2 regions of the Dechloromonas aquae genome follow, and region 2 is predicted to be linked to the other one. Evidence: riboswitches for the same ligand, from Rfam matches in the RefSeq annotation. Region 2 holds a riboswitch; the other holds the start of a gene.
What was found. Region 2 has a riboswitch for S-adenosylhomocysteine ahead of metH (methionine synthase). Riboswitches for the same ligand answer to the same signal wherever they lie in the genome.
Positions count from the first base shown of each region.

Region 1: another riboswitch for S-adenosylhomocysteine. It lies ahead of ahcY (adenosylhomocysteinase); the one in region 2 lies ahead of metH (methionine synthase).

Region 1 covers NZ_CP144212.1:3,285,690-3,293,746, forward strand. Annotated here, with positions in the region: gene metK (methionine adenosyltransferase) at 1-1,036, shown strand, start outside; gene VX159_RS15010 (bacteriohemerythrin) at 1,118-1,558, opposite strand; gene VX159_RS15015 (EAL domain-containing protein) at 1,555-3,726, opposite strand; gene VX159_RS15020 (HD-GYP domain-containing protein) at 3,822-5,018, shown strand; S-adenosyl-L-homocysteine riboswitch at 5,064-5,135, shown strand; gene ahcY (adenosylhomocysteinase) at 5,244-6,644, shown strand; gene VX159_RS15030 (TlyA family RNA methyltransferase) at 6,732-7,556, shown strand; gene metF (methylenetetrahydrofolate reductase [NAD(P)H]) at 7,553-8,057, shown strand, end outside.
Region 2 covers NZ_CP144212.1:5,547-13,603, forward strand. Annotated here, with positions in the region: gene gyrB (DNA topoisomerase (ATP-hydrolyzing) subunit B) at 1-181, shown strand, start outside; gene VX159_RS00020 (hypothetical protein) at 453-695, shown strand; gene VX159_RS00025 (amine oxidase) at 767-1,201, opposite strand; gene VX159_RS00030 (hypothetical protein) at 1,588-1,866, shown strand; gene VX159_RS00035 (hemerythrin domain-containing protein) at 1,889-2,263, opposite strand; gene VX159_RS00040 (hypothetical protein) at 2,393-2,734, shown strand; gene metH (methionine synthase) at 2,781-6,467, opposite strand; S-adenosyl-L-homocysteine riboswitch at 6,553-6,623, opposite strand; gene VX159_RS00050 (nuclease-related domain-containing protein) at 6,951-7,799, opposite strand; gene VX159_RS00055 (ATP-binding protein) at 7,956-8,057, opposite strand, start outside.

The sequences.
Region 1 (8,057 bases), 290 kb from region 2:
AACCCTGTGCAACACCGGCCTGGTCGTCCTTGCCGGCGAAATCACCACCCACGCCAACGTCGATTACATCCAGGTCGCCCGCGACACGATCAAGCGCATCGGCTACGACAACACCGATTACGGTATCGACTACAAGGGCTGTGCCGTGCTCGTCGCCTACGACAAGCAGAGCCCGGACATCGCCCAGGGCGTGAACAAGGCCTACGACGACAACCTTGATCAGGGCGCCGGCGATCAGGGTCTGATGTTCGGCTACGCCTGCGACGAAACCCCGTCGCTGATGCCTTTGCCGATTTATCTCTCCCATCGCCTGGTTGAGCGCCAAGCACTGCTGCGCAAGGACGGCCGCCTGGCCTGGGCGCGTCCGGATGCCAAGTCGCAAGTCACCATCAAGTACGTCGACGGCAAGCCTTACTGCATCGACACCGTGGTGCTGTCGACCCAGCATTCGCCGGAAATCAGCCTGGAAGACCTGCGCGAGCAGACGATCGAAGAAATCATCAAACCGGTGCTGCCGAAGGAACTGGTCAAGGGCGACATCAAGTATCTGGTCAACCCGACCGGCCGCTTCGTCGTCGGCGGCCCGCAGGGCGACTGCGGCCTGACCGGCCGCAAGATCATCGTCGACACCTACGGCGGCGCCGCGCCGCATGGCGGCGGTGCCTTCTCGGGCAAGGATCCGTCCAAGGTCGACCGTTCCGCTGCCTACGCCGGCCGCTACGTCGCCAAAAACATCGTCGCCGCCGGCCTGGCCTCCAAGTGCTTGGTGCAAGTTTCGTATGCAATCGGCGTATCGCACCCGACCTCGATCATGGTCGACACCTTCGGTACCGGCAAGGTCAGCAACGAAACCCTGACCGCGTTGGTCAAGAAACACTTCGACCTGCGCCCGAAGGGCATCGTCAACATGCTCAACCTGCTGCGTCCGATCTATCAGAAGACCGCAGCCTATGGTCACTTCGGCCGCGAAGAGCCGGAATTCTCCTGGGAAGCCACCGACCGCGCCATCCTGCTGCGCAACGACGCCGGCCTCTGAACCACCACCGGGGACATGGCCGGACGGTACGGCCCTCCTCCCGCAATGGCGCCCCAAATCAGGGCGCCATTTTTTCATCGCTCAACCGGCAGAAGGCGCTTTTCCGGCCAGCAGGAAAGCAGCCAGCTTTTTGTCGGTGTTCATGATGTGATCAACCAGCCACTGGTTCAGGAAAGCAATCAGATCATCCGGAGTGATCAAAACCCCCGCTTTCAGATTCTCGCGAATCGAAACCACCTTGGCCGAAAAATTGCGGTGCTGCTCAAGATGCAGCGCCTGCATTGCCGCATCCTGTTCGCTGTAGCCACTTTGCTGCATCAACTCCTCTTCGGTATCGAAGTGATACAAGGCATAGCCCAGCAAATCCTGAGTGATCTGCCCGAGAATTTCCGCCGAACACTCGCGCCCAAGGCGCTCGGCAGCTTCATTCAAGGTATGCACCAGAATCATGTGCTGTTCGTCGATCTCCGGCACCCCGGTCATCAACGCTTCCCCCCATTCGAGACGGCTTTGCACGCTCATTTCCCCCCTCCTGACACGACACTTTTCTGTTGTTTGGCATGCCGGCGTACCTGAGCCTGCCGAAACTGAGCCAATAATCGCATGAAATCGCCATGCGCCGCGATCAGGGCCGCCCATCCCCCGTCAGTCATCGGCGCGGCCGCCCACTGTCCAGCCAGCCGATGCACCTCAAAGTGCAAGACCTCCAGCGCCTTGAAGCGCTGCGAGGCGGCAAACTGCTTGCGAGTGCGGGGATCGGCAAACCACTGGCTCATACGGCAGGCTGCATGCTCAAGACAGGGCAACGCATCAGTCCTGCCGGCACTGGCTGCTGCCTGCAAACGCTCGAACCAGTGGCGATGCGCCGTCTCCTGCAGCAGCAACTGGAAATCAGCATGACTGGGATAGCCCGTCCCCGCAACCCGCCAGCGCGGATCCGGGCAAAACTCGTCCAGCCACTCATATAAACGCTCGGCCGGCATCGGTCGGGCAATTCCATATCCCTGCATGATGTCGCAGCCCAGCGCCAGGAGCAGTAATACATGCTCGATACTTTCAACCCCTTCGGCCACCACCTGCCGGCGGAAAGCGCTCGCCAGTCCGATCACCCCCTGCACGATCGCCAGATCGCCAGGATCACCCAACATGTCGCGCACAAATGTCTGGTCAATTTTCAGCACATCGACCGGCAAATGTTTCAAATGCACCAGCGATGAATAGCCCGTCCCGAAATCATCGAGCGCAAAGCGCAGGCCGCCGGCGTGATAACGGGAAATCAGGCGCACCACTTGCCCGACATCCTCAAGCGCGGCAGTTTCAACAATTTCGATTTCGAGAAAGGCCAGTAACGCCTCGGGATATTTGCCGAGTAACTCGCCCAGGCGTTCCTCAAGCTGCCCATGCTGAAAATGATAGGCCGAGATATTGACGCTGATCGAAACCGGGTGCCCTGCAGCGTGCAGTTTCTGCAACTGCCGCAGGGCCTCATCCAGCACCCACTCGCCCAAACGGACAATCATTTCGTCATGTTCGATCAAGGGCAGGAACTCTGCCGGCGTACGCACCCCGAGTACCGGATGATTCCAGCGAATCAGGGCTTCCAGACCAAGTACCCGACCGCGCCTGCAATCGACCTTGGGCTGGAAGTAGAGGCAAAAATCTCCCCGCTCAAGTGCCTGCTCGATCTTGCGACGTAAGCCCTGATTGGCCCGGGCCTTGGACTCGAGCATTGGATCAAAGATATCGAAGCGGTTTTTCCCCGACTGCTTCGCGCGGTACATCGCCTGATCCGCGTGCCGTAACAACTGATCGGCATCTGAAGGATCCTGCGGTGCCAGCGTCACGCCGATGCTGGCGGAGACCCGGGCTTCGTGCCCGCCGATCCGGCAAGGCGTGGCCACTGCCTCCAGGATGCGCCGCAGCACCTGTTCGCAAGCCCCGGAGGTCTTGATCCCGCCAAGTAGCAAGGCAAATTCGTCACCACCCAGGCGGGCAGCGGTATCTTCAATCCGCAGCACGTCCCCCAGCCGGCGGGCGATCTCCTGCAGCAGTTGATCGCCGGCTGCATGCCCAAGCGTGTCATTAACCGCCTTGAAACCGTCCAGATCCATCAGGCAGACCGCCAACCACTCCCCGGAGCGACGGGCCCGGGCAATCGCCTGGCGCATCCGGTCGGCCAGCAACACCCGGTTCGGCAGCCCGGTCAACGCATCGTAATGTGCGTCGTGCTGCAAACGCCTTTCCTGCTCGACCAGCAAGGTCACATCGACCGTACTGCTGACCGCCCCGACCTGCTCACCGGTGGCATCATCGAACATTGCGTGGGCATTGAAGCGGACCCAGCGGTGGGTATCGTCCTTGCGGATGATCCTGACCAGCAGATTACCAACCCCCGGGTCGCCGGCCAGCGCCCGGGCCACGGGAAAGCTTTCGGGGCGACAATAAGCACCCTGCTCGGATAAGCAAAACTGCATCCACTGCAACCAATGCACCCCGGGAGCCACCAGTTCGTCATTCGCCACTTGTTCTAGGCTCGCGGTATTGGCAAAAAGCAAGCGCCCTTCGCGATCCCAGAACTGGATACCTTCCTGAATCGTCTCAAAGACCGAACTCATCCGCGCGGTGAACAACGGCGACCAGGGTCCGACCGGGCTTTCCGGATCAATTTGCTGGCTAGCGTCAAGCAACAACTGGGCGATCCCTCATTAAGCAAACAGTGGTAAAGAATTTTCAGCTTCAACGTTAGATAATACTACCTAGTTGGACGCCCCCAAGAGTTTGCCAAGTGCTCAAAAAGATCAAAACAGAAGACCTGACGCTCGGCATGCACCTGCATGCCTTTTGCGGTTCCTACCTCGACCACCCGTTCTGGCGCACCCGCTTCGTTCTCGAGGACCCCAAGGACCTGGCGCAGATCAAGGACTGTCCGGTGCGCGAGGTGTGGATCGATTCCGCGAAAGGCCTCGATATCGCCGCCGAACTCTCCTCAGACGAGGTCGAGGAACTTCCGCCGCCGCCCCCCGCTCCCGCCGCCATCGAAAAATCCTCGATGGGAGACGAAATCAAGCGTGCCTCGAAGATTGTCGCCAAAGGCCGCGAAGCGGTCGTTTCAATGTTCCAGGAAGCTCGCATGGGCAAGGCCATCGAGGCCGAGGCCGCCGCGCCGCTGGTCGAAGAAATTTCCAACTCGGTGCTGCGCAACCCAGGGGCCCTGATCAGTCTGGCCCGCCTGAAGACCGCCGACGATTACACCTACATGCATTCCGTCGCGGTCTGCGCGCTGATGATCGCCCTCGCCCGCCAACTCGGCCTCGATGAGCAACAGACCCGCGAGGCAGGGATGGCCGGCCTGTTGCACGACCTGGGCAAGGCGATGATTCCGAACGAAATCCTCAACAAGCCGGGCAAGCTGACCGACGAAGAATTTGCCATCGTCAAGACCCACCCGGCCGAGGGCCACAAGTTGCTGCTCGAAGGCAAGGGCATCAGTGAAGTCACCAAGGACGTCTGCCTGCACCACCACGAAAAGGTCGATGGCAGCGGCTACCCCAAGGGTCTGAACAGCGAAACGATGAGCCTGTTCGCCAAGATGGGGGCCGTTTGCGACGTCTACGACGCGATCACCTCGACCCGCCCGTACAAGGCCGGCTGGGACCCGGCCGAGTCGATCAAGCGGATGGCCGAATGGAAGGGACATTTCGACCCGGCGGTATTCCAGGCTTTCGTCAAGAGCCTCGGCATCTACCCGACCGGCTCGCTGGTCCGGCTGGCCTCGGGCAAGCTCGGCGTGGTCATCGAGCAGGGTGAGAAATCCCTGCTGACGCCGAAGGTCAAGGTGTTCTACTCGACCAAGTCGCAAGCCTATATCCCGCCCGAGGTGGTCGACCTGGCGCGCAGCCCGGAGAAGATCGCCGGCCGCGAGGAGGCAAGCAAATGGGGAATCAAGGACATCGACCGGTACTGGGTCGGCGAGGCCGGTTGACGACGCTTGCTGCCGGCCGGCAAAAAACCGGTTTATAATCCAAAACTTCCGAGGGGCGCTGCAGGGCGGACAAAAACGTTCGCCCCAGGCTCGGTGCAAAAACGGCGCTCACCCGATCATTGTTCCAATCCGTGCCGGGCACGGGGCAGCATACGGGTGGGCACGTCATTCGAGCCTCTCTTTTTGCCCCGTTCCGGCCACACAGTTCAATCGAAGGAGCTCGCTGTGGCTGAATTCAAAGACTACGTCATCGCTGACATCGCCCTTGCCGACTGGGGTCGCAAGGAAATCAAGATCGCCGAAGGTGAAATGCCGGGCCTGATGGCCATTCGCGAAGAATTCGCGAAGACTCAGCCGCTCAAGGGCGCGCGCATCACCGGCTCGCTGCACATGACCATCCAGACCGCCGTGCTGATCGAGACGCTGACCGCGCTCGGCGCCGAAGTCCGCTGGGCCTCGTGCAACATCTTCTCGACGCAGGACCATGCGGCTGCCGCCATCGCCGCCGCCAACATCCCGGTCTTTGCCGTCAAGGGCGAAACCCTGGTCGACTACTGGGATTACACCCACCGCATCTTCGAATGGGCCGACGGTGGCTATTCGAACATGATCCTCGACGACGGTGGCGATGCCACCCTGCTGCTGCACCTCGGTGCCAAGGCCGAAAAGGACATCTCCGTGCTGGCGAAGCCGGGCTCCGAAGAAGAAACCATCCTCTTTGCCGCAATCAAGGCCAAGCTGGCCGTCGATCCCACCTGGTACTCGGTGCGTCTGGCCCAGATCAAGGGCGTGACCGAAGAAACCACCACCGGCGTCCATCGCCTGTACCAGATGCACGCCCGTGGCGACCTCAAGTTCCCGGCGATCAACGTCAACGACTCCGTCACCAAGTCGAAGTTCGACAACCTTTACGGCTGCCGCGAATCGCTGGTTGACGGCATCAAGCGCGCCACCGACGTCATGGTTGCCGGCAAGATCGCCGTCGTCTGCGGCTACGGCGACGTGGGCAAAGGCTCGGCGCAAGCCCTGCGCGCTCTGTCGGCACAAGTCTGGGTCACTGAAATCGACCCGATCTGCGCCCTGCAGGCCGCGATGGAAGGCTATCGCGTCGTGACCATGGAATACGCCGCCGACAAGGCCGACATCTTCGTCACCACTACCGGCAACTTCCACGTCATCCAGCACGACCACATGGTCAAGATGAAGAACAACGCCATCGTCTGCAACATCGGCCACTTCGACAACGAAATCGACGTTGCTTCGCTGGAACAGTACCAGTGGGAAGAAATCAAGCCGCAGGTCGATCACGTTATCTTCCCGGACGGCAAGCGCATCATCCTGCTCGCCAAGGGCCGCCTGGTGAACCTCGGCTGCGCCACCGGCCATCCGTCCTACGTGATGTCCTCGTCCTTCGCCAACCAGACCATCGCCCAGATCGAGCTGTTCACCAAGACCGGCGAATACCCGGTCGGCGTGTACACGCTGCCCAAGCATCTGGACGAGAAGGTCGCCCGCCTGCAACTGAAGACGCTCAACGTGCAACTGACGACGCTGACGCAGCAGCAGGCCGACTACATCGGCGTGCCGGTGGAAGGTCCGTACAAGGCCGATCACTACCGCTATTGATCTGGCGGCCGGCGGTCGGCGCTTAGGGGAAGAGTTCAATTCTTCCCTTCTCTATTCATCGCTGACCGCCAACACCTGACAACCCACATGAGCATGAACTCCTTCCACGCCCGGCAAGGCAAGCCGCGCGACGAAAAACCGGCGAAAAAACCGGTCGACCGTGGCGGCATGCTGCGCGCCGATGCCTTGCTCGTCCAGCAAGGCCTGGCCACATCGCGCACCGCTGCGCAGCGCCTGATCGAAGCCGGCCGGGTGCTGCTCGACGGCACCGTGCTCAACAAGGCCGCGCTGTCGTTGCCGCCGGACGCCGCGCTCAGCGTGGTCGCCGACGCCGACGACCGCTACGTCTCGCGCGGCGGCCTCAAGCTGGCCGGGGCGCTGACAGAAAGCGGAATGCGCGTGGCGGGGCTCCGCTGCCTCGACGTTGGGCAATCGACCGGCGGCTTTTCCGACTGCCTGCTGCAGGCCGGTGCGGCGCAGGTGGTCGGAGTCGATGTCGGCCACGGTCAACTGCACCCACGGCTGAAAACCGAGCCGCGCCTGACTGCAATCGAAGGCGTCAATTGCCGCCATCTGAGCCCGGCCGATCTCGGCCCGGCGCTCCCTCCCGGCGGCTTCGACCGGATCGTCGGCGACGTCTCGTTCATCTCGCTGACGCTGATCCTGCCGCAACTGCCGCCGCTGCTGGCCGCCGACGGCGAAATGCTGCTGCTGGTCAAACCGCAGTTCGAGGTCGGCCCCGGCAATCTTGGCAAAGGCGGCATCGTCCGCGACCCGGCGCTCTACGCCGAAGTTGAGCAGAAGCTCCGCGATTTTGCGCAAAATCTCGGGTTGACCGTAAAAGCCTGGCTGAACAGCCCGATTGCGGGCGGCGACGGCAACCGTGAATTCTTCATCTGGCTGAACCAATGAAAACCGAAATCTCCATCGAATTCTTCCCGCCGCAGACGCCCGAAGGCATCGAAAAACTGCGCGCGACGCGCCAGAAGCTGGCGGAACTCAAGCCCGAGTTCTTCTCGGTCACCTACGGTGCCGGCGGCTCGACCCGCGAGCGCACCTTCGCCGTGGTCAAGGAAATCGCCGCCGAAGGCTTCGACGCCGCACCGCACCTCTCGTGCATCGGCTCCAGCCGCGAGTCGATCCGCGAAATCCTGGCTGAATACAAGGAGGCCGGCATCCGCCGCATCGTCGCCCTGCGCGGCGACCTGCCCTCGGGTATGGCCGAAACCGGTGAATTCCGCTACGCCAACGAACTGGTCGAATTCATCCGTGCCGAAACCGGCGACCACTTCAGCCTCGAAGTCGCCGCCTACCCGGAGTGGCACCCCCAGGCCAAGAGCCCGAAGGATGACCTCGAAGCCTTCGCGCGCAAGGTCAAGGCTGGTGCCAACTCGGCGATCACGCAGTACTTCT
Region 2 (8,057 bases):
AATGAACCCCGAGCAACTGTGGGAAACCACCATGGACCCCACCGTCCGCCGCCTGCTCCGGGTCCAGATCGACGACGCGATTGCCGCTGACGAAATCTTTACCACGCTGATGGGAGAAAATGTCGAACCGCGCCGGGAATTCATTGAAAACAATGCGTTGAATGCGAAGATCGATATTTAAATTAAATTTTTATTTTGATATTACACAATTTACTTGATTTTTATAAAAATCTATATTTTGTGATAATTAAAAATACGAAGAGGCCGCTTGCAAAGAGTGGCCTCTTTGTATTGGAGCGTCAAGATTGAATGTAGTTGTTTGTCCAAAGTAGCCAGATAGAGTGCGGATGAGCTACTTCTGAGCGCTTCCCTTAAACAGTGCCACCGGCAATTTGATGAAGGTTAGCATCCGCCGGGATAATCAAATTTTTTCCAGAAATCAGGAAATTGTCATGTTGCGATCCGGACTGCGCCTGTGCGCTGCCCTCACCTTCCTTCCCCTCGCCGCCTGCACCCTGTTCCAGCCCGGCTGGCATTGGGAGAAGGCCGGGGCTTCGGTGGCGGATTACGAGGCGGATTTGCGGTTTTGCAAGAGCCAGACCGGCCAGTACAACGATGGCACGGTGACCGGGGCTTCGGTGCGGCGGATTCAGACCTGTCTCGAGCAGCATGGCTGGCGCAAGCGCCAGGATTGAGCGGGTGGATGCCGGATAAAACAAAGCCCCCCGCCCTGGCTGGGCGGGGGGCTGGGTGATTCAGCGCCTAATTACTTGCTGGCGGGAGCCGGGGCTGCGGCTGCGGGCGCAGCGGGCGCTGCCGGGACGGCCGGCTTGGCTTCGGCCTTGCCGTGTTTCTCGTGCTTTTCGCCCTTGTGCGCGTGTTCCTTGGCCGGCTTGCCGGCAGGCTTGCTGGCTTCGGGCTTGGCGGTTTCTGCCTTGACCTCGGCTTTGGCCGGTTCGGCCGCTCTGACAGCTTCCACCTTCTTTTCGCCGGCTGTTGCGGCCGGGCTGGCGGCGACTGCGGCCTTGGCGGCAGGGGCGGCCTGGGTTGCCGGAGCGACCGGGGCAGTCAGCTTGGCTGCCGGGGCAGCGGCGGCGGCCGGAGTTGCCGGCGTGGCCGGGGCGGCATTGCCCTGGGCGAAGGAGGCGGAAGCGAAGCCGGCGGCAACGGTCAGAGCGACGATCAGTTTGGAAACTTGCATTTTTGTATCTCCTGGATTGGGTAGGTTGTTGGTTCGTTTTCTGGTGCTGACAACCTGATGCAGCGCCATGTGCCGAATAACGCGGGGGGTGACGCGGCCGATGTCAGCAGAAAAGTAATCCTGCGTATCCAAACGTAACCGGCTTGTGGCAAAGCGTTTCCGCCGGGTCCGGCCCGGTCGGTCTTGCCGTGCTCAGTTCGGACATCTCGGCGGCCTGGCTGCGCCGGGCACGGGCTTGCTGCGTAGCGGCCAGATGCTTGCGCACGGCCGCTCTGGCGACGTTGCGTGATCGCGCGGTAACAATTCGTATCTCCGGCGGTGTGCCGTCGGCGGGGGACGCTTGGGGGGCGTTTACACGGTCAACCCTTGTTTTGAGGAAAAAAGCCGTGAAAGCCAGTCGCAAAACCTTGTTGCTCACCCTGTTGCTCGCCGTACAGGCCAGCGCCTGCACCGTGGTGCCGGTCAGCCGGCCGTATTACTACCCGCGTGAAAGCGTTTATGTCGCGCCACCGCCGCGTGTCGAATATGTTGCACCGGCTTACGTTGCGCCGGCGCCAGTGGTCGGCCAGGTGTGGATCGGAAGTGCTCCGGGTTGGGGGCCGGGCTACCGCGATTTCCGGCATCACCGTCACGAGCATCGCCACGAACACCGTGGCTGGCGCTGAGCGTTGCCGGCCGGTTGCTTGCCTACTCGTCGGCCGGCCAGCCGGCTTCGAGCGCCGGGAACAGTTCGCGTTCCTCGAAATGCACGTGGCCGCGCAGCAATTCGCCAAGGCGTTGCAACCTGACGGCATCGTCTGGGCTGGCCAGCAAAGCACTTAATTCCCGGTGTTCGGCCAATAGCCGCCGGTGCAGTTCGGTGAGTTGGTGGGCGGCCAGTTCGGGGAACAACTCTTCTTCTTCGGCGGCGAAGTGGCGCAGCAATTCGGTACGGACGCCGGCGACTTCGGCGGCGACCTCGGCCACCGGCAGGCTGCTACCGGCGGCGCTGGCGTGTTTGGCTAGGCGCAGGGCGAGATGGTGTTCGCGCGAAAAGTGGAGCAGGCGGGGGTGACGGCGCATAAGGGGCGCTAGGCAGCAAAGATGCGAAGCCTGACTATAGAAAGCTGCCGGAGTGGCGTCAATCGGCCGCCGGCAATCTTTGGCAGTACGTATACTGGCCGCATGGATCAATCGTCAGGGAGTGCCAAAATGGCCGGTTTTGAAAACTATGCCCGCGATACAGCCGAGATCGAGGCCGAAATAGTTCGCAAGGGGATTGCCCTCGGGATCGACTGGGGCGACGACGTCGCGCTGCGCCTGCTGGCCCGCGAAGCGCTGGCCTTCAATCCGGCAGATGTTCATTTGTCGGCGAGTGCGGCGCTTGATTACCAGCAACTGGCGCGGATCGAACTGTTTGGCCTGGCGGGGGTAATGCTCAAAACCATGACTGAAAGCGCCGGGCAGGGTCTGGAAACGCATGGCGGGCCGGCCTGGAAGGCTTTTGCCCGGGCCCTGTGGGCGGAAGCCCGGAGTCGCGGTTTGCTGAGTTGAAGGCGGCCAACCTTGCGGATGGCCGCCTTCAAGCTGTTTGCGCTGCTTACAGCAGCGGTGCCAGCCAGCGTTCGGCTTCCTTGAGCGGCATGCCCTTGCGCGCGGCCCAGTCTTCCAACTGGTCGCGGCCGATTTTCGGGATCGCGAAATAGCTGGCGGCCGGGTGGCCGATGTAGAAGCCGGAAACCGCCGCCGCCGGGGTCATCGCGCAGGATTCGGTCAGTGCCATGCCAATCGCCGGGGCGTCGAGCAGCTGGAACAGCTCGCGCTTGGCGGTATGGTCCGGACAGGCCGGGTAGCCGGGGGCCGGGCGGATGCCCTGATACTGTTCGGCGATCAGCGCGTCGTTGTCGAGCTGTTCATCCTTGGCGTAGCCCCAGTACGTGCTGCGTACCTGCTGGTGCAGCCATTCGGCGGCGGCTTCGGCGAGGCGGTCGGCCAAGGCCTTGAGCATGATTGCCGAGTAATCGTCGTGCGCCGCCTCAAAACGGGCGACGTGCGCGTCGATGCCGAGACTGGCGGTGACGGCGAAGGCGCCAGCGTAGTCCTGCTCGCCGACATAGTCGGCCAGCGCCACGTTAAAGCGGCCCTGCGGCTGCTTGTGCTGCTGGCGCAGGCCGACCCAGCGGGCGGCTTCCTGGCGGCGCGACTCGTCGGTGTACAGCACGATGTCTTCGTTCTCGCCGCGCGCCGGGTAGAGCCCGAACACCGCTTTCACGGTCAACCAGCTTTCGGCAACGATTTTGCCCAGCATCGCCTGCGCGTCGGCAAACAGCTGACGCGCAGTTTCGCCGACGGTTTCATTCTGCAGGATGGCCGGGTAGCGCCCGGCCAGGTCCCAGGTCTGGAAGAACGGCGACCAGTCGATGTAGGGCAGCAAATCGGCGAGCGGGATGCTGAGTTCCTGGCGGCCAAGCTGGGCCGGCTTGATCGGGGTATGGGCCGCAGTGAAACGGTTGGCGCGGGCCTCGGCCAGCGTCACCAGCGTCGCCCCCTTGCGCCCGGCGTGTTCGGCGCGCACTGCTTCGTATTCGGCGGCGATTTCGCTGACGTAGCCGGCCTTTTGCTCGGTCGACAGCAGCTTGGTGGCGACGCCGACGGCGCGCGAGGCGTCTGGCACATAAACCACCGGGCTTTCGCTATTCGGCGCGATCTTGATCGCGGTGTGGGCGCGGCTGGTCGTCGCGCCACCGATCAGCAGCGGCTGTTTGAGGCCGAGGCGCTGCATTTCGCTGGCGACGTGCGCCATTTCTTCAAGCGACGGAGTGATCAGCCCGGAGAGGCCGATGATGTCCACCTGATGTTCCTGCGCCGCCTTGAGGATGTTGTCGCAGGACACCATCACGCCGAGGTCGATCACATCGTAGCCGTTACAGCCGAGCACCACGCCGACGATGTTCTTGCCGATGTCGTGCACGTCGCCTTTAACGGTGGCCATCAGGATCTTGCCCTTGGAGCCGAGGCCGGAGCGGGCTTTTTCTTCCTCGATGAACGGGACCAGATGCGCGACCGCCTGCTTCATCACCCGCGCTGACTTGACCACCTGCGGCAGGAACATCTTGCCGGCGCCGAACAGGTCGCCGACGTGGTTCATGCCGTTCATCAACGGCCCTTCGATCACCGCCAGCGGCGGCTTGCCGGCGGCGGCGAGCTGGGCGCGCACTTCTTCGGTGTCGGCGACGACGAAATCGGTGATGCCCTTGATCAGCGCATGTTCCAGCCGCTTTTCCACCGGCTGCTCGCGCCAGGAGAGATCGGGGCCGCTGTCCTTGCTCTTGCCTTCCTTCACCGTCTGCGCAAACTCGACCAGCGCCTCGCCGGCACCGGGGTTTCGGTTCAACACCACGTCCTCGACCTTGGCCCGCAGTTCCGGCTCCAGATCGTCGTACACGCCGAGCATGCCGGCGTTGACGATGCCCATGGTCATGCCGTTTTGGATCGCGTGGTAGAGGAAGACGGTGTGGATCGCCTCGCGCACCGGGTCATTGCCCCGGAAAGAGAACGAGACGTTGGAGACGCCGCCGGAAATGTGCGCGTGCGGCAGGTTCTCCTTGATCCAGCGCACCGACTCGATGAAGTCGACCGCGTAGTTGTCGTGCTCGGGAATGCCGGTGGCGATGGCGAAGATGTTCGGGTCGAAGATGATGTCTTCGGCCGGGAAACCGGCGCCGCCAGCGGCTACCGGCTTGGTCAGCAGTTCGTAGGCGCGGCCGCAGATTTCGGTCTTGCGCGCATAGGTGTCGGCCTGGCCTTTCTCGTCGAAGGCCATCACGATCACGGCGGCACCGTAGCGGCGGGCGAGCTTGGCCTGTTCGAGGAACTTGGCTTCGCCTTCCTTCATCGAGATCGAATTGACGATGCCCTTACCCTGGATGCACTTGAGGCCGGCCTCGATCACTTCCCACTTCGACGAGTCGATCATGATCGGCACCCGCGAAATGTCGGGTTCCGAAGCGATCAGCTTGAGGAACTTGTCCATCGCGGCGAGCGAATCGAGCATCGCCTCGTCCATGTTGATGTCGATCACCTGGGCGCCGTTTTCCACCTGCTGGCGGGCGACGGCCAGTGCGTCGTCGAAGCGGCCTTCGAGAATCATCCGCGCAAAGGCGCGTGAACCGGTGACGTTGGTGCGCTCGCCGACGTTCACGTACAGCGAATCGCGGGTGACGTTGAACGGCTCCAGCCCGGAAAGGCGCAGCGCCGGGGCGATTTTTGGCACTTGACGCGGGTTGACCGTGGCCACGCGCTGCGCGATGGCGGCGATGTGCTCGGGCGAGGTGCCGCAGCAGCCGCCAACGATATTGACGATGCCGGCCTTGGCCCAGCTTTCGATCTCGTCGGCCAGCATCTCGGCGGTTTCGTCGTAGCCGCCAAAGGCATTCGGCAGGCCGGCATTGGGGTGGGCCGAGACGAAGCAGTCGCAAACGCGCGACAGTTCTTCGACGTACTGGCGCAGTTCCTGCGCGCCGAGCGCGCAGTTGAGGCCGAAGGACAGCGGCTGCACGTGGCGCAGCGAGTTCCAGAAGGCTTCGGCGGTTTGCCCGGACAGGGTGCGGCCGGAGGCATCGGTGATGGTGCCGGAAATCATCACCGGCCAGCGGCGGCCGGCAGCGTCGAAAAATTGCTCGATGGCGAACAGCGCCGCCTTGGCGTTGAGCGTATCGAACACGGTTTCAACCAGCAGGATGTCGGCGCCGCCATCGACCAGGCCGCGAATCGCTTCCAGATAATCGCTCACTAGCGCATCGAAAGTCACGTTGCGGTAGCCGGGGTCGTTCACATCCGGCGAGATCGACGCGGTGCGGCTGGTCGGGCCGAGCACGCCGGCAACGAAGCGCGGCTTGGCCGGGTTGGCAGCGGTGAATTCGTCGCACAGCGCGCGTGCCAGCGCGGCGCCTTCCTTGTTCAGCTCGTAAACGATGGCTTCGAGCTTGTAGTCGGCCTGCGAAACGGCGGTCGAGTTGAAGGTACAGGTTTCGAGAATGTCGGCGCCGGCTTCGAGGTACTCGCGGTGGATGCCGCCGATCACGTCCGGGCGGGTCAACACCAGCAGGTCGTTATTGCCCTTGAGGTCGTGCGGGTGATCCTTGAAGCGTTCGCCGCGATAATCGGCCTCCTGCAGTCCGTGGCGCTGGATCATCGTCCCCATCGCGCCGTCGAGCACCAGCAGGCGCTGCGCAAGCAGGGATTGGAGTTCGGCGGTTTTGTCGGAAATTCGGCGATCTGGCTGCATGGCGATGACCTCGGCAAGAGTGCGGGCCGGGAACGCAGACGCCAGACAAAGCAAAACGGCGTCGCAAACCGGCCAATGAAAACAGGGTTTGCGAGCGCCGTTGATCGTTGCCGAGCCTGGCCTGAATCAAGTCAGGTCGCAGCGCTCCTCGGCAGAGGCGCGCAGTTTACCGCCTTGGCCCCTTGCTTGCCAAGCTTCAACTGTTTGTTTTTGCGTGAAAGTTGCGGGTTGACCGTGATTTTTGGCCTGGCTGCGGAATCTCGATGGGGTTGGCCATGGCGGCTGATTTCAGCTGTGCCGGCGCTATCCAGGTATTGAGGCAGGGACCAGTCGACCAATGTGCGAGCTTTAGGAGTGTGACCGGACAGGCGTACTTCAGAGTCTGCCGGTCAATCTATGTAACGTTGGAGTTCAGCGGATGGCAAAAGCGCAGCTTTTCGCGCAGGTCCGGTGGAATGATGGGTTCGGCGTCTCATAGCTGGACTATTGAACAGATGCAGGCCGCTCACGACGAGGCTTGGGTCTTTCGTTGAAATCGTGATCCTTCCTTATTGCTTGGAGAACGCGTTCAACGGCTTGGGTATCTAAGTTGATTGAAGAACGGGAAAATAGCCGGTCAAGGTCAAGAGCGTCGATAGTCGCCACGGCATCAACAGTGATGTTTTTCAGATCACCGAGGCGCGAGGAGTCGTGCGAAAGGACGACCGCCCGATGAACACGACTGACATTGACTCGCTTGGCGAGAAAGGATTGAAGCAAATCTGCGGAGTCGTTGAGTTGCTTGCTGGGGCCGCGTCCGCGTTTGTCAGCGAGAGGCTTGTTTGTCTCGACGAGATTTCCGTACCGGTCGTATTTGTCGCTCCACCAGCGATCTCCGTCACAATGGACGACTCCGTTGATGAACTTGATTTCGATAGCAAAGACTCCTCGCGGGCCAAGAAGCACCTGATCGATTTCGCCTTTCGCATTTCGATACCCAGATACCAATATCCATTCATCTGACAACCGGGAGAGGTAAGCGGCAACCTTTCTTTCGCCCTCGTTGCCACTAGCCCAGACTATCTCTTCTCTGTCGGCTCCACGCTGAACGGGAGCGCGAGGTTTGCCCGATAGATGAGCAATGCCAAGTTGGAAGACGGAAGCCAATGTCGAAAATATCTCTCTGTTGCGCCAAGCTGCCGCAACAGCTTTTCGATGCGATTCGAGATCTGCCTCACGTGCATTCAACGCACTTCGATATGCCTCGGAGGCAGCGATGTATTCTGCTTCTCGCTTAGCAGCAGCGGCAGATGCTTTGTCGGCCGTGTGGTCGGATAGTGTAAGAGTCCTCATGATTCTCGCAAAAGTTGTGGGGGATGAAGCATGTAAGACGCCGAACGTTGAGGTAACCTGCAACCGCGCGGGGCGGCCTGTTCGAAGAGCGCCCCGCTTTCGGTTGTCAGGTTGACCGTAATGTTAGGGAGCGTTTTGTTCATAGCGATGCGGGAGTTACCAAAGAATAGGGTCAACAAGCCTGGATCCCTTTGATGCGCTTGGCCTTGCACCAGGAATTTGTTTGGCCAGCAACTCCCCTTCATTGACAATGTTCTG